DNA from 4 places in the Sporosarcina sp. AD_1 genome. Region 3 is predicted to be linked to each of the others. Evidence: riboswitches for the same ligand, from Rfam matches in the RefSeq annotation. Region 3 holds a riboswitch; each other region holds the start of a gene.
What was found. A riboswitch is a leader RNA that binds a small molecule or an ion and turns the genes downstream of it on or off. The one in region 3 is predicted to bind S-adenosylmethionine.
Positions count from the first base shown of each region.

Region 1: another riboswitch for S-adenosylmethionine. It lies ahead of metK (methionine adenosyltransferase); the one in region 3 lies ahead of ACSW3C_RS14050 (methionine biosynthesis PLP-dependent protein).
Region 2: another riboswitch for S-adenosylmethionine. It lies ahead of ACSW3C_RS07535 (bifunctional homocysteine S-methyltransferase/methylenetetrahydrofolate reductase); the one in region 3 lies ahead of ACSW3C_RS14050 (methionine biosynthesis PLP-dependent protein).
Region 4: another riboswitch for S-adenosylmethionine. It lies ahead of metA (homoserine O-acetyltransferase MetA); the one in region 3 lies ahead of ACSW3C_RS14050 (methionine biosynthesis PLP-dependent protein).

Region 1 is NZ_JBPVIR010000008.1:15,218-21,314, forward strand. It holds gene pckA (phosphoenolpyruvate carboxykinase (ATP)) at 1-787, opposite strand, end outside; SAM riboswitch class I at 961-1,071, shown strand; gene metK (methionine adenosyltransferase) at 1,254-2,459, shown strand; gene ACSW3C_RS15380 (hypothetical protein) at 2,713-3,042, opposite strand; gene ACSW3C_RS15385 (hypothetical protein) at 3,811-4,332, opposite strand; gene ACSW3C_RS15390 (gamma carbonic anhydrase) at 4,666-5,178, opposite strand; gene ACSW3C_RS15395 (alpha/beta hydrolase) at 5,293-6,081, shown strand.
Region 2 is NZ_JBPVIR010000003.1:256,740-262,836, forward strand. It holds gene ACSW3C_RS07515 (hypothetical protein) at 1-55, shown strand, start outside; gene bioB (biotin synthase BioB) at 122-1,123, opposite strand; gene ACSW3C_RS07525 (biotin transporter BioY) at 1,123-1,719, opposite strand; gene ACSW3C_RS07530 (histidine kinase) at 2,149-2,334, opposite strand; SAM riboswitch class I at 2,477-2,580, shown strand; gene ACSW3C_RS07535 (bifunctional homocysteine S-methyltransferase/methylenetetrahydrofolate reductase) at 2,682-4,541, shown strand; gene metH (methionine synthase) at 4,522-6,097, shown strand, end outside.
Region 3 is NZ_JBPVIR010000006.1:330,936-337,032, reverse strand. It holds gene thiC (phosphomethylpyrimidine synthase ThiC) at 1-1,749, opposite strand, end outside; TPP riboswitch at 1,886-2,001, opposite strand; gene ACSW3C_RS14060 (DMT family transporter) at 2,091-2,405, opposite strand; gene ACSW3C_RS14055 (DMT family transporter) at 2,405-2,749, opposite strand; SAM riboswitch class I at 2,908-3,014, shown strand; gene ACSW3C_RS14050 (methionine biosynthesis PLP-dependent protein) at 3,096-4,229, shown strand; gene ACSW3C_RS14045 (cyclase family protein) at 4,297-5,046, shown strand; gene ACSW3C_RS14040 (ABC transporter ATP-binding protein) at 5,377-6,097, shown strand, end outside.
Region 4 is NZ_JBPVIR010000001.1:510,246-516,342, reverse strand. It holds gene ACSW3C_RS02555 (AbrB/MazE/SpoVT family DNA-binding domain-containing protein) at 1-61, opposite strand, end outside; gene ACSW3C_RS02550 (YitT family protein) at 257-1,114, shown strand; SAM riboswitch class I at 1,294-1,379, shown strand; gene metA (homoserine O-acetyltransferase MetA) at 1,682-2,590, shown strand; gene ACSW3C_RS02540 (YetF domain-containing protein) at 2,725-3,423, shown strand; gene ACSW3C_RS02535 (TetR/AcrR family transcriptional regulator) at 3,665-4,243, shown strand; gene ACSW3C_RS02530 (DMT family transporter) at 4,316-4,663, shown strand; gene ACSW3C_RS02525 (DMT family transporter) at 4,663-4,977, shown strand; gene ACSW3C_RS02520 (HAD family hydrolase) at 4,996-5,658, opposite strand; gene ACSW3C_RS02515 (RluA family pseudouridine synthase) at 5,767-6,097, shown strand, end outside.

The DNA of each region.
Region 1 (6,097 bases), on a different contig from region 3:
CGCCGTTATCCGACCAGCCGTGCTCGTCATCACCGATCAATTTACGTTGTGCATCTGCAGACAACGTTGTCTTTCCAGTACCTGAAAGGCCGAAGAACAAAGCAACATCGCCTTCTTCACCAACGTTTGCAGAACAGTGCATCGGTAAAATGCCGCGTTCAGGAAGCAAGAAGTTCATGACAGAGAAAATCGATTTCTTCATTTCTCCAGCATATTCAGTACCGCCGATCAACACAATACGGCGCTCAAAGGAAACAATGATGAATGTTTCGGAGTTCGTTCCATCAACAGCTGGATCTGCTTTGAAAGACGGTGCAGCTAAGATCGTGAATTGTGCTTCATGCGTTTTCAATTCTTCTTCAGTCGGGCGGATGAATAATTGGTGGACAAACAAGTTTTGCCACGCGTATTCGTTGATGACCTGAAGGGAAAGCTGGGAGTCTTTATCAGCACCTGCAAAGCCTTTGAAAACAAATAATTCATCTTTTTGCTTTAAATGATTGATCACTTTCGTGTATAGTGAATCAAAGATGTCCGCAGAAATCGGACGGTTCACTTTGCCCCAGTCGATTTTATCTTTAGTGGAAGGTTCTTCAACAATGAATTTGTCTCCAGGTGAACGGCCCGTATACTTTCCAGTGCGTGCAGCGAGTGCACCGTCTGCTGAAAGTTGTGCTTCTCCGCGAGCTGTCGCCTTTTCAACCAATTCCGCGACGGATGGCTGGATTGTAACATTGTTGCCTGCAAGAAGTTCTTTAAGTCCGTTTTCGATTTTCGCTGAAATCATAGTTTACGTACCGTCCTTTACATATAGTCCCAACTCAATGGGTATCCTTATTTTCGTAATTAGTATAACACATTAAGAATAATAATCTATACTAATTAAAAACTCAAGTGTTTCTCATTAAAATGATTTGACAAAAGCGCGAGTTTTTCGTAGCATTATATCATGAACGGATACTCTTATCCCGAGCTGGCGGAGGGACAGGCCCTATGAAGCCCGGCAACCTGCGCATACACTGCGAAAAGGTGCCAAACCTGGAGCAAGGTTGAATCCTTGGACGATAAGAGTGAAAGGTGCTGCTTTTGAAATAATGCCTTTCCTCATGTATATTTACGTGAGTGGAAGGCTTTTTATATTGTCTGGCCCTTAATCCTTGTGTATGTTGACGTCGACTCTCTTCAGGCGTGGAACTACTGGGACATATAGAGTACCGTATCAATATGAGCAAGCCGTTAAGGAGGAAATTACATTGACAAATCGCCGACTGTTCACATCGGAATCGGTAACAGAAGGACATCCGGATAAAATGTGCGATCAGATCTCTGACGCCATTTTGGATGCAATTTTAGAGGAAGACCCAAATGCACGCGTTGCGTGTGAAACAACTATCACAACAGGTCTCGTACTTGTTATAGGTGAAATTACAACGACAACGTACGTTGATATTCCGAAGGTCGTTCGGGACACAGTAAAGGAAATCGGGTACACCCGCGCGAAATTCGGATTCGACTGGGAAACCTCTTCTGTTTTGACTTCCATTGATGAACAATCACCGGACATCGCAGCGAGTGTGGATCAGGCGCTCGAAGCAAGAGAAGGAACGATGACCGATAAAGAATTGGAAGCCATCGGTGCAGGGGATCAGGGCTTGATGTTCGGATACGCATGTGATGAAACTCCGGAATTAATGCCTTTGCCAATTAGCTTGGCGCATAAATTATCCCGACGCTTAGCGCAAGTTCGCAAAGAAGACATCCTTTCTTATTTACGTCCGGATGGAAAAACGCAAGTAACGATCGAATATGATGAAAACAACCAACCGGTCCGTGTCGATACCATTGTCATCTCGACACAGCATCACCCGGACACAACGTTAGATCAAATCAAACGTGACATTAAAGAACACGTGATTGATGCAGTCGTCCCTGCTGAATTATTAGATGAAGAAACCAAATACTTCATTAACCCATCCGGTCGTTTCGTTATCGGCGGACCACAAGGGGATGCAGGATTGACAGGCCGGAAAATTATCGTTGATACGTATGGCGGCTACGCTCGTCACGGCGGCGGTGCATTCTCCGGTAAGGACGCGACAAAAGTAGACCGTTCCGCATCCTATGCGGCACGCTACGTAGCGAAAAATATCGTAGCTGCTGGACTCGCTTCCCGTTGTGAAGTACAGCTGGCGTACGCAATCGGTGTTGCGAAACCCGTTTCCATTTCCATCGACACATTCGGAACTGGAAAAGTCGAAGAAAGCAAGCTAGTCGAAATGGTGCGTGAGCTGTTTGATCTCCGTCCTGCCGGCATCATCAAAATGCTTGATCTTCGCAGACCGATCTACAAACAAACTGCTGCATACGGTCACTTTGGCCGCACAGATGTCGAGCTTCCTTGGGAACAAACCGACAAAGCAGCCGCTTTGAAAGAGAAATCCGGCATCGTTGTCGGGTAATAATGAAACAGGAGAAGAAAAACGTTATGTTTTTCTTCTCCTGTTTTTTTGATTGGAAGAGGGCGTGAGATGAAGGGGAATTTGGGGATTAAAAAAATCCCTTACAATGGGTTGGAGGGCAGGAATCCATCCATATCCAAAATAAAGGGTATCTGTTTTCGTTTTGCTATTGAAGGGAGAGTGGAGTACTTAATACAAGGGTATTGATCTGCAATCATACGAAAAGCCACTTTAATTTCTTTCTTGGCGCTAATTAATAATTGATTACCAGAACTTTACCTGTATCAGGGACAACCATTAGCGTAATCTCTTCGGAGCTTGCATTCTTTCCTTTAAAATAGTAAGCACGATCTGGAGCAAAAGGATTCCAACTAGACTCCACTTGAACGGTACCCGTATCCACGATGGTCATAGTATGATTGTTTAAGACTTTTTCTTTTGCTTGTTTATAAGTTAACGATGGTAAAGAAAGGAAAACAGATAAAATAATTATACCAATATAAATGAAATAACGTGTGAGCCTCTTATTCGGAATTAGCTGATGGTAAACAATAACATGAAGTCCTAATAAAACAATCGGCATTTTTAACGACATGACTCCACTGTATAGGCTCCGATCTATAATAAAGAGTATGATTAGAAAAATAAGCGAAATGATGAGTCCTTGCTTATACTTTTTAATATGATTTCACCTTTTCCGATGTTTATTTGCAGTAGCATGGTGGATCAGAAGTAGCCTAATCCATATGCGTTAGTAAAGATTTATTTATGATTAGTTTCATCTTAACAAACAGGTTATGATTTCGTCCTGCTTTATTTACAAATGCTTCATTATAAGTGTTTTCCCCAGTAACATAGAAATCGTCAGTTTTAAGAGGTGCTAGATTGAACGTTGGAGTGCTCGTATCTGCGGTCGAACCACTCGTATATTTCAGCAACCGCTCGTATCCGCCATCGAACCACTCGTATCCACTCCCAAACCGCTCGTAAAATTCCTCGAGAAGAATAAGCTCAACGATCCGAGCATTTTTCTTGATTGGTCAAAGGCATGCAGCGCGACCTGGTGCAGGCAAAGACATGGAATTTCCCGCGTTTAGATTAAACGGTCGAACCGCTCGTATCGGCCGCCGAACCACTCGTATCCGCGGTCGAACCGCTCGTAAAATTCCTCGAGAAGAATAAGCTCAACGATCCGATCAATTTTCTTGATTGGTCAAAGGCATGCAGCGCGACCTGGTGCAGGCAAAGACATAAAAATTTCCCGCGTTTAGATTAAACGGTCGAACCGCTCGTATCGGCCGTCGAACCACTCGTATCTTCCGGCAACCGCTCGTATCGGCCGTCGAACCACTCATATTTTCTGGCAACCGCTCGTATCGGCTGCCGAACCACTCGTATATTCTGGCAACCGCTCGTATCCGCAATCGAACCACTCGTATCTTCCGGCAACAGCTCGTATCGGCCGTCGAACCACTCGTATCTTCCGGCAACCGCTCGTATCCACTCCCGAACCGCTCGTAAAATTCCTCGAGAAGAATAAGCTTAACGATCCGATCAATTTTCTTGATTGGTCAAAGGCATGCAGCGCGACCTGGTGCAGGCAAAGACATAAAAATTTCCCGCGTTTAGATAAAACGGTCGAACCGCTCGTATCGGCCGTCGAACCACTCGTATCTTCCGGCAACCGCTCGTATCGGCTGCCGAACCACTCATATATTCTGGCAACCGCTCGTATCGGCTGCCGAACCACTCGTATATTCTGGCAACCGCTCGTATCCGCAATCGAACCACTCGTATCTTCCGGCAACCGCTCGTATCGGCTGCCGAACCACTCGTATATTTCTGCAACCGCTCGTATCCACCAGCGAACCACCCGTATATTCAACCAACAATCCGTATTCGCCTCCGAACCAATTGTATAGTCCTCAATCCAATTATTCAGCTAAAATAATACATATCAAGATAGCGTGTATTTTGATTTTCCAGAAACGGTTTGGTATGGTAATACTACTTATAGTTATATGGAGATTTTTCCAATCGCTTGTTCCTCTTAGTAGGGGAAGATCGACGACTCTCATAGGGAGGTTGAAGGATATGGGATTAGAGATGTGGCTTATGGTTCTGCTTGGGGGAGTAGGGTTTGTATTGTTGGCGGGCATTGTCACTTTATTTATATTAGAGAAATGAAAGCACACGCGTTGTGCTTTCATTTTTGCATTTTTTTATAAACTTGTCCTTTTTCCACATAGCTGTTGACGATGCGTTCCATGTCTGCCCGGTCTTCGTCGTTGAGTTCTCGGACTACTTTAGCAGGGGAGCCGAGGGCGAGGCAGTTCGGAGGAATTTTCTTTCCGGGTGGCACGAGGCTTCCTGCTCCAATGAAAGCTCCTTCGCCGATTTCAGCTCCATCTAATATGATGGAACCCATTCCGATGAGGGCGCCTTTCCGAATAATGCAGCTGTGCAGTAATGCTTTGTGGCCGACGGTGACATCGTCTTCGATGAGCAGTGTTTTGCCTGGGCTTTGGTGGAGGCAGCTCAAGTCTTGGATGCTGACGCGTTCTCCAATTATTGTAGGGGCGACGTCCCCGCGGATGACGGTGTTGAACCAGATGGATGAGTTTGCACCGATTGTCACGTCACCCGTAATGGTTGCGTAGTCCGCAATGTAAACAGACGGGTCAATCGCTGGTGTTTTACCATTGTATGGATAAATCAAGATGATCCCCTCTTTCTTTAAAAATCGTGTATAATCATCGTATTATCATCCTGTTTTCATTGTAACAAAGACAGGCTAGGTTCGATAGATTTTTCGCAGGAAGGGGAGAATTCCATGTGGAAATGGGAAGCGGAAGGACAGCCCAAAGCGATTGTTGTCCTCGTTCATAATGCGTATGAACACCATCGCCGGTATGCATGGTTGATCCAGACACTACGGAATGGCGGCTTTCATGTCGTCACAAGTGATTTGCCGGGGCATGGCGAAGAGAGTGGCAGAGGCGTGCATGATGAGTCATTTGATTCTTATGTAAAACATATTAAGAAGATGATGGAGGTCGCGCTGCTCGATACGGTTCCGATGTTCGTTGTCGGCCACGGCTTGGGTGCGACATTGGTGATGCATCTGCTGCAAACGGAGAAGTTGGAATGTGCAGGCTGTATTTTCAGTTCGCCTTGGCTTTCATTAAAACATCAGCCGTCCAAGTTTTCGTCCGTTCTGACAAAATTATCGCCTTCCATGAAAATTAATCATGACGTGACGATTGAGAGGCTGACGAGAAATTATGATCTGTACATAGACGCCCAAAATGACCGTCATTACAGTTCGGCGGTGACTGCTTCCTGGTACCGGGAATTGACTGCATTCATGAAGGCTGTGCAGACCAATGAAACATCCATTCAAGATGTTCCTGTTCTGCTGCAGACGGGTGGCCGCGATAAAATAACCGACAACTCATACGCCAAAAAATGGCTTTCTAATCAACAGCTATCTGAATTCCATTTCAAGGAATGGAAGAGGTTGTATCATGATTTGTATCAAGAGCCGGAACGGGATGAAGTCTATCAATATATTGAATCCTTCATGAACAATGTGCTTCGATCTCTTGGCTATGTTGTGTAATTTTGAATAAAGGAAG
Region 2 (6,097 bases), on a different contig from region 3:
GGAGCAGGAGGATTTTACACCTTGGCACCCTTCCGCAAGATTGCAGAAAAAGTAACTTCACAGCCTCTAAAACAAAAAGGCAAACCACTTACCGGCTTTGCAGTAAGGATTGCCTTTTTCATCATACGGTTGCAGGTGTTTTTTTCAACGGTTCCAAATCGACCTCAAACCCTAAATCTTCTAGCATTTGCCTGTCGCGGTCACTCTCCTGACCCGCTGTAGTCAAGTAGTCGCCGATAAAGATCGAATTGGCCGGATACAGGCCAAGGGGCTGCAGTGAACGTAAATTTACTTCCCGGCCGCCTGAAATTCGGATTTCCTTTGTCGGGTTGATGAAACGGAACAGACTGAGCACTTTCAAGCAATATCGCGGTGTCAATTCATTCGTTCCTTCTAGCGGAGTGCCATCGACTGCATGCAGGAAATTGACAGGAATCGAATCCGCATCCAATGCATGCAAACTGCGCGCCATGTCGATAATATCCTCTTTCGTCTCACGCATTCCGACGATGACGCCGGAGCATGGCGAAATGCCGGCTTCCTTTGCAGATTCAACGGTATTCACCCGATCGTCGTATGTATGAGAGGTCGTGATGCTGCTGTGATGAGCCGCCGACGTATTAATGTTGTGATTGTACCGATCCACTCCCGCCTCTTTCAGGCGCTTCGCTTGCTCCGGCTTCAAAATCCCGAGACACGCGCAAACCGTCATGTCCGCATGCTTGCTTTTAATTTCCTTTACGGAATCAATTACGATTTCGAGTTCCCGATTCACAGGTCCCCGGCCGCTCGCCACGATGCAATAGGTCCCAGCATTGACGGAAGCTGCCCGCTCCGCCCCCGCTACGATCTCCTCTTGTTTCATCATCGCATACTTTTCAATCGGCGCCTTCGAGACGATCGACTGGGCACAATAACCGCAATTCTCTGGACACAAACCTGACTTAGTATTAATAATCATGTTCAACTTTACTTTATTTCCATAGTAATGTTTACGGACTTTATAAGCCGCATGGAGCAACGGAAGCAAATCATCATCTGGACTTTCCAGGATGGCCATCGCTTCAACATCCGTCATGGTCTCCCCTTGCAACACCCGATCAGCCAATGCTTCGTAATTCATCAACGCCCTCTCCTCACTTTCAATACTTTATACATCCTGTGGCCAAAGATCCCTGCCAGCACAGACAGGATAATATCTTTTGGCAACGGCGGAATCATCCAGATCCACGCCACTTTGTAAGTAAAAGCATCAGGCGCTGACGCCCAAAGTTTGTAAGCGAAATACATCCAATTTGTCCCGAACAAATAATTGACGGACATCGCGACAAGGGCGGCTACAATATAACTGCGCAGGCTGCCGTTCTTTTCAACAATCTTCCCTGCGATATAAGCCACTAATATGAAAGAAATAACAAAACCAAACAACGGGCTTAGAATTTGCCCAAAGCCTCCCGAGAATTTTGAGAATACAGGGGCTCCTGCCAATCCGACTGCCATATATACAGCCATAGCCGTAGCACCAAGTCGACTGCCAAGAATCAATCCTGCCAAAATAGAAAAGAACGTCTGCAAAGTGATCGGTACCCCGCCGATCACTAGAAACGGAACAAATGTTGTAATATTAGCCCCGATCATCATCAGAGCCGCAAACATGGCGCAATACACCAGACTTAAAGCACTCATTCCACTATTTTGTTTTGCTGATACCGTTGCCATCCAACACACCTCATTTAACTAATTATCTGTAGTAATAGAATATAAGTTCATAAAATATGTGTCAACTAAATTTTCATTTATGGTTAACTCATTATTTATTATTTACACATTGCAGTGGTTCTAGAAGCAGACGATAGATAGCTATGCCCTTTTCTTTCTGTCTTGAGGGGACGGGGTTTGTTGGATGATCGCTTCTCTCACTCGGGATGGGGATGGGACTGAATGAGTTTACCTGTGTAGGTGGGTATGCGCAGGTATGGCATCGGTATGCGCGCGTGCGGCATCGGTATGCGCGGGTACTGCGTCGGTATGCGCGGGTGTGACACCGGTATGCGCGCATACGGCATCTCTAGGCGAGGTCAACAAATCTAGCGGAAAATTTTCTGTAAAAACAAAAAAATCGACAGCCCTCTGCTGCCGATTTTCCATTTATCTATGTTTGTCTTCACTCTTCGGGAATAGGAAATATGCAATGATCCCACTGAAGACAGCGGCTCCGATTGTAATCCACACACGGGATGTTTCGGGCACTTCTTGAAAGTTCTTCGATAACATATACCAAGCGATCCAGCCGACAATAAGCCCGATCGGAACGGAATATTTAAAAATTCTCAAGTGATTCACCTTCTGCCATTTATGTACTATGAATAGTGTAGCACAGTCGCCTGTTCATGCCCAACCCAGGAAGAGGGCTTGACGGTTTCGAGAATAAGCGTTATGATGTTTGAAATTATTCAAACAACTATATATGAATCTATTCTTATCAAGAGAAGCTGAGGGACTGGCCCGTCGAAGCTTCAGCAACCAGCCATTTTTGGTCAGGTGCTAATTCCAGCAGGCAACTAGCCTGAAAGATGAGAAGGAGTGAATTGCGATATATTCAAAGCCTTCTTTTCGAGAAGGCTTTTTTATTTTTCTGATTACACCAAACGTACATACACGACGAGAAGGGACGAGATGAGATGACACTTTTAGATGATTTAAAACACAAGGTACTGCTAGCCGATGGGGCGATGGGCACTTTGCTTTATTCTTACGGCATTGACTTTTGCTATGAAGAGTTGAATGTGGAGAAACCCGAAATAATAGAAAAGATTCATTTAGATTATATCGCAGCAGGTTCCGATGTCATTCAAACGAACACATATAGTGCCAATGCGCATAAACTTGCACGCTACGGCATGGAAGGTCGAGTGAAGGAGTTCAATGAGGCCGCAATCAAAATCGCGAAACAAGCTGCATCATCGAGAGGCCAATATGTACTGGGAACGATCGGCGGACTGCGGGGCATCCGTAAGAGCGAACTGTCGATCCAAGAAGTGCTCACGATCGTGCGGGAACAGGCAGACGCCTTGCTGACTGGAGATCCTGATGGACTGCTGCTTGAGACGTATTATGATTTCGATGAACTCTCTGCCGTTGTAAAGGAACTGCGGCTGATAACAGATCTTCCGATTGTCGCCCAAGTATCGATGGATGAACCAGGGGTATTGCAAAACGGCCTTGTGCTGAATGAAGCGCTTCATCAGTTGGAGGCAATTGGGGCGGACGTCGTCGGCGTAAACTGCCGTCTCGGCCCCTACCATACCATTCAAGCCTTTGAAAAAGTTACGTTGCCAGAGCAAGCCTTCCTGTCCGCCTCCCCTAATGCCAGCCTTCTCGATGTCGAGGATGGCCGAATCGTTTATGTATCGGAAGCGGATTATTTCGGAAAAGCCGCTGTCCTTCTTCGGGACGAAGGCGTAAGGCTCATCGGAGGCTGCTGCGGAACAACGCCGAAACATATCGAAGCTGCTAAAAAACATTTGGCTGGTCTACCTCCGGTGACAACAAAGATCGTTACACCGCAAAAACCGATTTTGATCCGCGAGGCGGAACCGGCTGTTCATGAGCCGATTCACGAGAAAGCCAAAAAAGAGCGGACGATCATCGTTGAACTCGATACGCCGAGACATTTAGAGACGGAACAGTATATTGAAGGAGCAAAACTTCTATATGATGCAGGCGTGGCGGCCGTTACAATGGCCGACAATTCCCTCGCATCCCCTCGCATCAGTAATATGGCGATGGGCTCGATTTTGAAGCTGCAGAATAATATCCGCCCGCTCGTCCATATCACATGCCGCGACCGGAATCTGATCGGTCTGCAATCACATTTAATGGGACTGGATGCATTAGGAATCCATGATATTCTGGCTGTTACCGGCGATCCGACGAAAGTCGGCGATTTCCCGGGCGCGACAAGCGTCTACGATGTATCGAGCATGGAATTGCTCCAGTTGATCAAGCAATTAAACGAAGGAATTTCATTCACTGGAAAGCCACTGCGGAAGAAAGCGAAATTCTCGGTAGCCGGCGCCTTTAATCCGAACGTCCGCGTCCTAGATCGGGCTGTAAAGAGACTTGAAAAGAAGATTGAATGCGGAGCTGATTATTTCATTACGCAGCCTGTCTATACAAAAGAAAAGATTATTGAAATCCATGAAGCGACCAAACATTTGGAAACCCCCATTTTCCTTGGGATCATGCCATTAACAAACAGCCGCAATGCCGAATTCCTTCACCATGAGGTGCCCGGCATCAAATTATCCGATGAAGTCCTTGAAAGGATGCACGCCTGCGGGGATGACCGCGAGAAATCTACGGCTGAAGGCATCGCCATTGCCAAGGAACTGATCGACACAGCTGCGGAGCTGTTCAACGGAATCTATGTCATTACCCCGTTCCTCCGATATGACATGTCGCTTGAGTTAGTCCATTACATCCATGAGCTGGATGCACAGAAGGAGAGAGAATTCGCCCATGCCGAAACATCTTATTGAGCAACAACTTCAAAACAGAATATTGATCCTTGACGGGGCCATGGGTACGATGCTGCAAGCTGAAGACCTATCTGCGGACGACTTTGGCGGGGAAGAATATGAGGGCTGTAATGAGTACTTGAACATCCTTCGGCCTGATATTCTGCAGAAAATCCATCGCGCTTATTTAGAAGCAGGTGCGGATATTATTAGTACTAATACATTTGGTGGAACTCCCCTCGTGCTGAATGAATTTGATCTTGGCCACCGTGCAGTGGAAATCAACCGGCGGGCAGTCGAAATTGCCAAGCAATGCGCTGCCGAGTTCTCAACACCTGAGTGGCCGCGTTTTGTAGCCGGCGCCATTGGACCGACGACAAAAACATTGTCTGTGACAGGCGGAATCACATTCGACGCCCTTTCAGAGGACTTCTATGTGCAAGCGAAAGCATTGATTGAAGGCGGAGCCGACGTTTTATTAATGGAAACGAGCCAGGATATGCTAAACGTCAAAGCCGGAACGATCGGCATCAAACGGGCATTTGAGGAAACAGGAATAGAGCTTCCTGTCATGATTTCCGGAACAATCGAGCCAATGGGCACGACACTCGCCGGCCAAAGCATCGAAGCCTTTTATATTTCCATAGAGCATATCAAACCGCTTTCCGTCGGGCTGAACTGTGCGACAGGCCCTGAATTTATGACAGACCATTTGCGTTCGTTATCAGATCTTGCGACCAGCTACGTCACATGTTATCCAAACGCAGGTTTGCCTGACGAGGAAGGGCATTATCATGAATCACCAGAATCCTTGTCGTTGAAGTTGCAAGGTTTCGCGGAAAAAGGCTGGCTGAACATGGTGGGCGGATGCTGCGGCACGACGCCTGCTCATATTAAGGCGATCCGGGAAGCCGTTGACGGGTTGCCGCCGCGTTCAAAACCGGACTCCGACCATGCGCATACCGTGTCTGGCATCGAACCACTCGTCTATGACCCGTCCATGCGTCCTTTATTAATTGGAGAACGGACGAACGTCATCGGGTCCCGAAAATTCAAGCGTCTGATCGTGGAAGAGAAATTCGAAGAGGCTTCCGAGATTGCACGGGCACAAGTGCGCGGCGGTGCGCATGTTCTCGATATTTGCCTCGCCAATCCAGATCGCGATGAACTGGAAGATATGACGAGATTCATGGCAGAAGTCGTCAAAAAGGTGAAGGTTCCTCTCGTCATTGATTCAACAGACGAAAAAGTGATTGAAGAAGCTTTGAAGTATTCCCAAGGGAAAGCCATTATCAACTCCATTAACCTGGAGGATGGCGAAGAGCGTTTCGACGCAGTATTGCCGCTTGTAAAGAAGTTTGGGGCAGCCGTTGTTGTCGGTACAATTGACGAAATAGGAATGGCAGTGACACGCGAACGAAAGCTGGAAATCGCCGAGCGTTCCTATGACTTGCTCGTAAACAAATGGGGCCTGGCACCGGAAGACATCATTTTTGACCCTCTCGTATTCCCTGTCGGCACGGGTGATGAACAATATATTGGATCGGCCGTTGAAACAATCGAAGGTATTCGTTTAA
Region 3 (6,097 bases):
TTGGAATTCTTTCGCTTTTTCTTCAAGACCTTTTTTGATGGCCAGTTTTTCTTCCAACGTATTTTCATCTGCAAATTTTCGAATATCATGGGAAATACGCATGCTGCAGAATTTCGGTCCGCACATGGAACAGAAATGGGCAATCTTTGCACCTTCCGCCGGCAAGGTTTCATCATGGTATTCCATAGCACGCTCGGGATCGAGACTTAAATTGAATTGATCACGCCAGCGGAACTCAAATCGAGCTTTGGACAACGCATCATCACGCTTTTGGGCGTTTGGATGGCCTTTTGCCAAGTCAGCGGCATGGGCAGCAATTTTATATGCAATGACCCCTTCGCGGACGTCGTCTTTATTTGGCAATCCAAGATGCTCCTTCGGTGTTACGTAGCATAGCATCGCTGTTCCGAACCAACCGATCATGGCAGCTCCAATCGCCGACGTAATATGGTCATACGCAGGAGCAATGTCGGTCGTCAATGGTCCTAATGTATAGAAAGGGGCCTCCTGGCAGATTTCCATTTGCTTGTCGACGTTTTCTTTAATTAAATGCATCGGGACATGTCCCGGCCCTTCAATGATGACTTGCACATCATGTTTCCACGCTATCTTCGTCAATTCACCCAATGTCGTAAGTTCCGCAAATTGCGCTTCGTCGTTAGCATCTGCGATGGATCCCGGACGCAAGCCATCCCCAAGAGAAAATGACACATCGTACGCCTTCATGATTTCACAAATCTCTTCAAAATGTGTATACAGGAAGCTTTCCTGATGATGCAGCAGGCACCACTGGGCCATGATGGATCCACCACGGGAAACAATCCCCGTCACACGGTTTACAGTCAGTGGGATATAGCGCAAGAGGACCCCCGCATGGATGGTAAAATAATCAACCCCTTGTTCCGCCTGTTCAATGAGTGTATCGCGGAACACATCCCATGATAAATCTTCCACTTTCCCATTCACTTTTTCCAACGCCTGATAGATCGGAACAGTTCCGACCGGCACAGGGGAATTGCGAATGATCCATTCACGTGTCGTGTGGATATTCTTGCCCGTCGACAGATCCATAATCGTATCCGCCCCCCAGCGCGTCGCCCACGTCATCTTTTCCACTTCCTCCCCGATGGACGAGGAGACGGCCGAGTTGCCGATGTTGGCATTGATCTTCACATGGAAATTGCGTCCGATAATCATCGGTTCCGCTTCCGAATGATTGATATTTGACGGGATGACCGCTCTGCCGCGCGCCACTTCACTTCGGACAAACTCCGGATCCATGCCCTCCCGGATTGCGATGAATTCCATTTCAGGTGTGATGATTCCTTGCCGTGCGTAATGCATCTGCGTCACAATTTTCCCGGGCTTTGCGCGAAGCGGCTTGCGCTTCAATAAAGGAAACATCTCGTCACTTTTTTCCTTGCCAGCCTGGTAGCCATTATCTTCTGGCTTCACTTCCCGCCCTTCATACTCCTCCACGTCACCGCGCTCCAAAATCCATTGTTTCCGAATTTCCGGAAGTCCTTTGCGAATATCCACCTCATAGCCAGTCTCCGTATACTTTCCGCTCGTATCATATACACGGAATGGCTCATTCGGAAATTCACCCTCTTCTGTAATGGTGGGAGATAATTCAATCTCCCGCATTGGAACTTGAATGTCCTTTCTACCGCCTTCCACATACACCTTTTTGCTAGAAGGAAAGCAGGAATGGATGTGAATCGGTGTTTCTTCTTTCATGTTACTCATCTTGTCATCGTCCCCTCATCATTATTTGCGGGTGAACCAATGACTCTATCCAAAAGGGAGTGCTGCTTAGACGCAAAAAGACCAGATCTGTCATAAAACAGACCTGGTCTCCAAAACATACGCATATGCATGCCACTTATCGTTATAGAAACTTCCCCACGCTGGTATGAGCCAGATCAGGTCCAAAGAGTTAGGAGAGCAATCCATATCTCCCTCTCAGTCCGGTTATGCCGGACACCCCTAGTTTGCATCTATTAAATTGGTCGTACACTCATAGTCTAACCGAGTATCAGGAAATGTCAACCTAATCCGACGTTAGTAGTTTACTCAAATAAAAAACTTTATCCAAAAAGCTTTAATCCGACCGCGCCTCCTATAATCAATATCAAGAACAGCATCCGCTTCCAGCCTGCGGGTTCATTGAAAAACAAGATTCCGACCGTCACAGCGCCAGCTGCTCCAAGCCCTGTCCAGACTGCATATGCGGTCCCCATCGGAATCTCACGCATCGCAAGGGAAAGGAAGAAAAAGCCGGCTGAAAATACCGCAGCCAACAGGATAAGGCGAGGGAACGTTTTCTTATGGAGGTATAAATTAATGCAATAAACGCCAAAAATTTCACCGAAGCTTGCAATGACTAAGTAGAGCCATGCCATTACCCCTCTCCCCCTTCTGATTCTTGCGGTTTCTCATCCGTTGTCGTCATCTTGATGCCGATGACACCTATCATAATCATTACAATGAATAGTACTTTCATGAAAGAGAAATCGGCATGAAATAGTACAAAATCTAGTAAGACAATCGCTGCCGCTCCGGAGCCTGTAAACACGGCATATACCGTTCCGCTCGGCAATTTCTCGCAAGCTTTTATTATGAAATAGAAACTGAACAGAATGGCAACAACTGTGCCCGTCCATTCCAGCAGTGAATCTGAATACCGGAGGCCGACCACCCAGAATATCTCAACAATTGCTGCGAAAACAACATATAACCATGCCACTGGAATTACCTCCTGTCCTCCCGGCCCATTCACCAGTCAATGAACTGCTATGTAGAGCCTGCTAATCAATCAATAGTATAGCAAAAATACCAGCTTGCAAATGCGACTCTTTCATGCTATCGTTAGATAAACTATTTTTAAACAATTCCATATTTTTATTCTTATCAAGAGAGACGGAGGGATTTGGCCCGAAGAAGTCTCAGCAACCAGCCCGATTTTGGTATGGTGCTAATTCCAAGTGGCGTTCGCGTCATGAAGATGAGAAGATTGATTTCAACATTCGATTGTTGAGGGCCCTCTTCTTGTAGGGTCCTTTTTTATTTTTTCTGACAAGGGAGATGCAACGATGAAAAAACGATGTTTAGATACGAAATTTGTCCAGCTGGGAAATCAAAGTGATCCGAGAACGGGTGCCGTCAACCCACCTATCTATCTGTCCACCGCTTATAAGCATGACGGGCTCGGTCAATCAACAGGTTATGACTATACCCGTACAAAAAATCCGACACGCACCATTTTGGAGGAAGGCATTGCAGAATTGGAAGGTGGAGATCAAGGCTATGCTTGCAGTTCTGGCATGGCAGCAATTCAACTCGTCCTCTCCTTGTTCCGTTCAGGCGATGAATTAATTGCACCGGAAGATCTGTATGGCGGCACCTACCGACTGTTCGACCAATATGAAGATCTTTATGGCATCCGGACACTTTACTCTTCCTTTGAAACCGTGGAAGAAGTTGAACAATTAATTACCGACAAGACCAAAGCGCTTTTTCTTGAGACACCAACAAATCCGCTCATGCAACAAATTGATGTTGCCTCTTTTGCAGATTTAGCAAAGAGACATGGACTCTATCTCATCGTCGACAATACATTCCTAACACCTTATTATCAAAGGCCAATTGAAGATGGAGCAGACATCGTCATCCACAGTGCAACGAAATATATCGGCGGACATAATGATGTACTTGCAGGCCTCGTTGTTGCCAAGGGAGAATCATTATGCGAACAGCTCGAAAAAAATCATAATGCCATCGGTGCGACATTGTCCCCGTTTGATTCTTGGCTTGTTGTCCGTGGGTTAAAGACGCTTCACGTACGGATGCGCGCACATGATTCGAATGCTAAGGAGATTGTCGCCTATTTAGAAAAAGAGCAGCTGATTGATAGCGTCTTGTACGCAGGGCAAGGCGGTATGGTTTCCTTCCGTCTTCAAAAGAGCGAATGGATCGGCCCCTTCCTAGAAAATCTAAAGCTGATTACGTTTGCTGAAAGTCTTGGCGGAGTCGAAAGTTTCATTACATATCCGACGACACAAACTCATATGGATATCCCGCTCGAGGAGCGCCTTCGCCGTGGGATTGACGACCGACTTCTGCGGTTTTCAGTTGGCCTGGAGGATGCAGAAGATTTAATTGAAGATGTTCAGCAAGCGTTGAAAGCCGCCAGCAGAACGACCGAGCAAGTGTCCTCCTTGTCGTAAAGATCTGCCGGAGTTACATGAAAATACTTATTAATAATAGAAATCACGCGAAGAAAGAGGGATGGAAATGACGATAAAAACAAGTACGGAAATACATGAGGCTCTACAGCTCCTGAAATCGAAAGAGTGGATTGATCTTACCCATACGTTCGGCCCGGATTCTCCACACTTTTTCATGTTCGACGACGCCAAATTTGAGACGCTTTTTAACCATGATGATGGTTTTCTAGCTCAACAATTCACGTTTCCAGGGCAATATGGGACGCATATCGATGCACCTATTCACTTTGTCCGCGATACCCGCTATCTAGAAGAACTGCAGTTAAAAGAGTTAGTTCTGCCACTTGTCGTCATCGATAAATCAAAAGAAGCAGCGGAAGATAACGACTTTACACTGGGTGTTCAACATATCCTTGATTTTGAGGAGATTCATGGACCGATCGAAGAAGGAACGTTTGTGGCGCTTCGCACAGATTGGAGTAAACGATGGCCGGATGCAGAAGCCTTCAATAACAAGGACAGCGAGGGCAACAACCGGATCCCAGGTTGGGGACTTGACGCCCTACAATTCCTCTTCGAGCAGCGTCGTGTGAAAGCAGTCGGCCATGAAACGTATGATACTGACTCCGCCGTAGATTTCCGTGCGAAAGGAAAATTAGAAGGCGAGTATTATGTACTCGATCAAGATACGTACCAGATTGAATTGATGACGAACTTGGACAAGTGCCCTGCCAAAGGAGCTGTCATCTTCAATATTGTTCCGAAACCAGAAAAGGCATCCGGCTTCCCGGTTCGGTCTTTTGCAATACTGCCTTAACCAAGTGAATAATAGTTAGAAATTCCGGCAAAGGGAACAGCTTCCCTTTGCTTTTTTTGTTCCTTTCTATCAATCTCTCTCCTTTCGTATCAGTCTTAGACAAAAGAAAAATTGAATATTTTGTAGAATATCTCCTCAATAAACCCTTCTACTTTTATCATAACTTGTCGAATCCGGTGCCATCCTGTCTAATAAACTGATTTTTCTTAATTTTATATTGACACTCTCTTCTTTAGTCATTAGTATCATAGATAATTGTCAGGACAATCTCCTATACGGGCGGCTCTGGCCGTATAAGGAAGTGTCATCACATTGAAATGGAGTGACCCTATGAGCAATCAACCTGTACTGGATGTCAGTAATCTGAAGACATATTTTTATTTGGAAAAGGATGTTGTTGCAAAAGCGGTGGATGATATTTCTTTTTCCGTCTATCCCGGTGAAACAGTCGCAATCGTCGGGGAGTCTGGCAGTGGAAAGAGCATTACAGCCCTCTCCATCATGCAGTTGATTAACAAGCCGGGCCAGATCGTCGACGGTGCGATCCGGTTGAATGAACGCAATCTGGCCACGATGAAATCGAAACAGATGACATCCGTCCGCGGCAATCATATCGGCATGATCTTCCAAGAACCAATGACCGCACTGAATCCCGTTTTCACGATTGGGAGCCAAATGACGGAAACGCTTCGCAAGCATAAGAAACTCTCGAAAAAGCAAGCACATGAAAAAGCAATTGAATTATTGCGTATCGTCGGTATCCCAAGACCCGAACAAATCATCCATGAATTTCCCCACCAATTATCGGGCGGCATGCGCCAGCGTGTCATGATCGCGATGGCCATATCTTGCGAACCGGAGCTGCTGATTGCCGATGAACCGACAACTGCCCTGGATGTAACAATTCAAGCCCAAATCCTCGACCTGCTTCTCGAAATGCAAAAGAGGTACAATATGGCACTTTTGCTCATCACACATGATCTTGGTGTCGTCTATGAATACACGGATCGCGTCATGGTGATGTATGGAGGCCAAATTGTTGAACAAGCCC
Region 4 (6,097 bases), on a different contig from region 3:
CTTTTGGAATGACAATTCGTCCTAAATGGTCTACTTTTCTAACAATACCTAAACTACGCATGTTGAATATCCTCCTTTAGTGAATTATCCTATTAATTACGAGTATACCAGTAATTTTGAAGAAAACCAAAAATATGAATATACTCTTCTGCCATTTCCTTATTTACTACTATTCCTTAAATCATTCATTTAAAACTTTCCAGAGGCTTTATTTCTGGTAAAATAATTAAGGCTGTTATGGAAAGGAGGCAGGAAGATGTCAAATCGTTATGTAAAATCGACGTTTTTCGACTATCTATTAATCATTTTGGGCGCTTCGCTTGTCGGATTGTCCTTTAATATCTTTTTATTGCCTTCGCGCATTGCGGCAGGGGGCATATCAGGTGTCAGCACGATCTTATATGAGTTGTTTGGTTTCAATCCCGCGTATGTCCAGTGGATTATCAATATCCCGTTAATCATTTTAGGTTTGCTGCTCGCAGGCAAAGAGTTCAGCACCAAAACGCTAGTCGGTACTTTTTTTGTCCCGTTTGTCATCTGGCTGACGGGTGGCATTGAACTTTCGGTTGATAACCCGCTGCTCAGTTCGATCTATGGAGGAATTCTTCTAGGGATCGGCTTAGGCATTGTCTATCGTGGGAATGGTTCAACAGGAGGCACAGCGTTAATCGCCCAATTGCTCAAGAAATACACAGGGATTTCAAGCGGATTTTCACAGCTTATCGTTGACGGGGTTGTCGTAATTACTTCCGCTTTCGTTTTCAACTTTGAACTGGCGTTATATGCTTTAATGTCGATTTATGTGACCAGCAAAGTAATCGACTTCGTTCAGCTTCAGACGTCGCCAACCAAATTGGTCCTTATAATTACGGAAAATGAGAAAAAGGTGCAGGAAATCATACAAAATGAAATCGACCGAGGATTGACGAAAGTTAAATCGACCGGAGGATTTTCAGATAATGAAAAAACAATGATTTTCTGTGTGGTCGAGCAATCGGAAGCTGTGTACTTGAAAAAGCTGTTGCAGACGGCAGAGCCTTCTTCGTTCGTCATTTTCTTAAATGCATCGGAAATACTCGGACTTGGGTTTTCAAAAGCGAAGAGATACCAGTGAGTGACCGCTAGTTGTGAGGTTCATTTTCATGAATTAGCAAATGAAAGGTTTGCCGACTTTTTAAACAGATTGACTTTATTGCGATTGTGGAAAGTGCTGACCATGAAAGTTTAAGAAAAATTTTAAAAAACTTTAGGCAAACTGTCTGAAAAGTGATATACTACTCCGTAATAGAATAATTCTTATCAAGAGAAGCTGAGGGATTTGGCCCGATGAAGCTTCAGCAACCTCTGCGTATGCAGGAAGGTGCTACCTCCAACAAGAAGTTCAACTTGATCTTTTTCGCATCGTTAGTAAAACGTCAGTGAAAAAGCTGTGCATGTCATTCGCGGAATGGCCCTGCCGGATTCAAGTTGATGCCTCGGTGATTGGATGTTTGGAATTCAGGATGCAGTTACAAACCGCCTTAAGCGGATGAATGCATGCGAAGAATCCGAACATCTGGAATACCGTGGGTACTTGATTCTTGAGAGATAAGAACGACCGGAAAATTCAAGCCTCGTTCCTATTTCTTTAGGAACGGGGGTTTTTTATTTGAATTGCCACGACAGAAGAGGGGGAGATTGTATGCCAATTAACATACCGAAACATTTACCGGCAGGCGAGCTATTGAAAGAAGAGAAAATATTCATCATGGAGGAGGATCGTGCGACCACGCAAGATATTCGGCCACTAAATATCATCATTTTGAATTTAATGCCAGAGAAAGAACGGACAGAGCTCCAATTATTACGGTTGCTTGGGAATACACCATTGCAAGTAAATGTGAATTTCCTAAATACCGCTACATATGAATCAAAAAATGTGAGTAAAAATCATTTGGAAGAGTTTTACACGACATTTGAACATATTAAACATCGCCGATTCGATGGAATGATTATTACGGGTGCACCGATCGAGCATATGCCTTTTGAAGAGGTCATTTATTGGGAAGAACTGAAGCAGATTATGGATTGGTCCAAAACGAATGTCACGTCTGTTTTGCACATTTGCTGGGGGGCGCAAGCAGCACTGTATCATCATTATGGCATTGATAAATATGATTTGCCGAAGAAATTGTCCGGTGTTTACAGCCATAGTTTGACGGATTCGACCGTGAAGCTTGCAAGGGGCTTTAACGATATTTTTGCAGCACCGCACTCAAGATATACATCCGTATCCGTTGAGGAAATTGAACAGGATCCTCGACTCCAACTGCTCGCTGTGTCTGAAGATGCCGGAGCATTTATCGTGTTATCCAAAGATGAAAAGCATATTATGGTTACTGGCCATTTGGAATATGATGCGACGACGTTGGCAGAAGAATATGAGCGTGATGTCCAAAAAGGTTTGGATATCGATGTTCCTGCCAATTATTTTCCGAACGATGATCCGGCCAAGCAGCCGATGAACACATGGCGTTCCCATACACATCTGCTGTTCTCAAACTGGCTGAACTATTATGTTTATCAAGAAACACCATTTGTATGGGAATAAAGCTTTACAGAGAAAAAAGGCGCATTTCTTTAAGGAGATGACGCCTTTTTTCGTTACCCTCCTAAACGAAACCATCCGTATAATTATCAGATGGTAGTGGCACACTCGTATAATGGAGGTGCTGCGTTTTGAATATGAATGAATTTCTTGAATTTGATTTTTGGGAAATGACGATGCGAACATTAGCGTCCTTTATCGTGCTGCTTCTGCTTGCACGTTTAATGGGTAAAAAGCAAATTTCCCAGCTGACTTTTTTCCACTACGTAACAGGCATCACGATTGGTTCGATTGCTGCTGCCATTGCCAGTGAATCCGAAACCCCCTATTTCAATGGATTGTATGCGATGATTTTATGGGCTTTTTTAACTTATTTGATGAATTTCTTAGCATTGAAGTCGAAAAAAGCGAGAATTTTACTCGACGATACGCCGACAATCATTATGCATAAAGGGAAATTGAATGAAGACGCAATGAAGAAGTCGCGCCTGCACTTGAACGATTTGAATATGATGCTGCGAGAGCAGGGGATTTTCTCCATTAAAGACGTGGAATATGCCATATTAGAGACGAACGGGCAGTTAAGTGTAATGAAAAAGGCTGGCCAAGAACCGGCGACCAAAAAAGATGTAAAAGCACCGTCTCCAGAACCGAAATTTGTGCCAACTGAAATTATTTCAGATGGGAAAATTGTTTCCAAAAACTTGACAGAGCTCGGACTGACGGAGGAATGGCTGTACGATCAATTGAAAGCACAAGGAATTGGCAAGGCCGATCAGGTTTTTTATGCGGAAGTCCAGACTGACGGAAGTTTGCATATCGATCAACGCTCCTAAGAACCCCAATTCCGTAGCTCGATAAATTCGATTATTATTGATTGTTGTCATGAATTATTTTGTGCAAAATGGTTGAATCCAATCTTCCATGCAAGCCTTTTTCTCAGGCTGTCTTGGAGGATTGGATGTTTTTACATAATCAAGGCAGCAAACGCGGTAATTGGATGGATATAGCTCACCACTTGCTTTTTACTGTATATGTAGTAAAATGAATGACAGTCATTCAGTTGGAGGGAGATAAATGGCTCAAAATAAAAAAGAGATGATTGTACGGGCAGCAATTGAAGTTTTCCGCAATAAGGGAATCGAAAAAACCAAAATATCGGATATCGTACAAGTAGCTGGGGTCGCCCAAGGAACTTTTTATTTATACTTTCCGTCTAAGCTGTCGCTCATGCCTGCGATTGCCGAAGTGATGGTTGAAAAGACGATGGAAATCTTGCGGTCGGCTGTATCGGAAAAAGCTTCTTTTTCGGATCAAATGCAACAGTTCGTTGAAGCCATCTTTAAAATCAATGAAGAATACCATGAGATTCAGGCCCTTATATATTCCGGACTGGCATCAACAGAGCATCTAAAGGAATGGGAAGCTGTTTATGAACCCATCTATGTATGGCTAAGTGAAAAACTTGATAAAGCGAAGGACTCTGGAGAGATCCGTAATTCAATTCGATCTGCCCATACTGCGAAATTAATTATTGGACTTGTCGAATCCGCAGCGGAACAGATTTATCTTTATGATTCACAAGCGGAAAATATGGCGGATACGCAAAAGAAGGAAGTTAAGGAATTCCTCAAACATGCCTTGCAGATGGAATGAAATTGATTGTATCCTCCTCCAAGGCTAATTACGCAATAAAATGACTGATAGTCAGTCAGTTAGGAGACAACAATGAACAAATCATGGCTATATGTAGCAATGACCAGTTTCTTTGAATTGGTCTGGATTTACGGTTTTAATGTGGCAAGCGTTTGGTGGCACTGGATCCCAATTGTATTTTTCATTTTTGTTGATTTTTACTATTTATCGAAGGCTTGTGAGAATTTGCCGACAGGTACAGTGTACGCAGTATTTGCGGCGGTCGGTACAATCGGCACCGCCTTGATGGACGTCTTTCTTTTCGGTGAAACATTGAGCGGCGGAAAAATCTTCTTTATCGCCATTCTTGTGGCGGGAGTAATTGGATTGAAGATAGCAGATGGAATCGAAGAGAAAAAAGCAGTTGGCGAGGTGAAATAATGGGCTGGTTATTTGTAACTTTAGCTGCAATCAGTGAATTTGTCGGCGTAATTTATTTAAAAAAATATAGTGAGAAGAAGAGTCTGAGCCGAGGACTGCTTTATATGGCTGGATTCGGAGCAGCATTTCTCTTCTTGTATTATTCATTTAACTATTTACAAGTGAGCACGGCTTACGCAGTATGGATCGGTGTAGGGACTGCGGGAGCTGTACTCATCAATATGATGTTCTTTAATGAGTCCAAAAGCCCCGGAAGGATTTTCAGTGTATTGCTGATTGTCATTGGAGTTGTTGGAATCAAAGCATTGTCATGAAAGAGGGTTGTGGGAAATCTATCGTATGATTTCCCACTTCTTCTCTAAAGCCACAGCTTCCAGTTTTGCATCTGGCCGGACAGCGACCGGATTTCCGACGGATTGAAGGACAGGCAAATCGGAATAGCTGTCCCCATACGCATAGCTTTTCGACCAATCGACATCCTTATCAGCAAGGCAAGATAATATCTTCTCCGTTTTACGATCCCCTTGAATATGATAAATCGCCCGGCTCGAATCAACGATTTCATTATTAAATGGAACATCAGTGCCGATGATCTGATCAAATTGAAATTCACTGGTCACTTCATGAAGAAACGGTGTGTAAGCGCCAGATACAAGCATTGTGTAATCCCCATTTTTGCGGTGTTCCCGATAACGCTCAACAACGTTCTCATTAAAATCTTTTTGAATAGCTGGTTTCATTTCTTGAAAATACTTGTGTATCTCTTCTCTAGATAATTCTTTCAGTGCATTTAAATAGATTTGCATAGACCGTTCTTTCATTTTGGATTCAGGGAGCAGTTTTAATTTATAGCTGATATACGGCTTAAGAATGGTGCGGAAAAATGGTTTATACAAAGGGTTGTAGGTCGGGTGGCTTTTTAACTGATCCATCAAGAGCTGGAATGTTTCATTTGCATAAAATGTTCCGTCAAAGTCAAAAATAGCGATTCGCATATGAGGCTCCTTCGGCAATTGCTGCCAAGTTTCTTTTCTACCGATCATACAGTGTTTGTGTTGGAGAAGCAATTCAAGGATAATATAAAGGACTAAAGGAGGTTCCACATGCAGAAAAAAGGACCAAGGAAAGCACAAACAGCAAGTCCCCATACATCTGTTTTTCAAGTGAAGCAAACGCAGGAACTATTGCCGTTTTTATTGGAAGTCTTATCGAAAAACAGCCGAAACTCAGTAAAGTCCATATTGTCTAGAGGGCAGGCAAGTGTAGATGGTGTCGTAATTACAAGACATGATCACCCATTGCAACCGGGACAAACTGTCGAGATTGTGAAAAATAGAGCAGCCAAAGGAGAAAGTGAACTGGAAGGGATTTCAATTCTTTTCGAAGATGACGACCTGCTTGTCATCGATAAAGAGGCGGGCCTGCTTTCGGTAT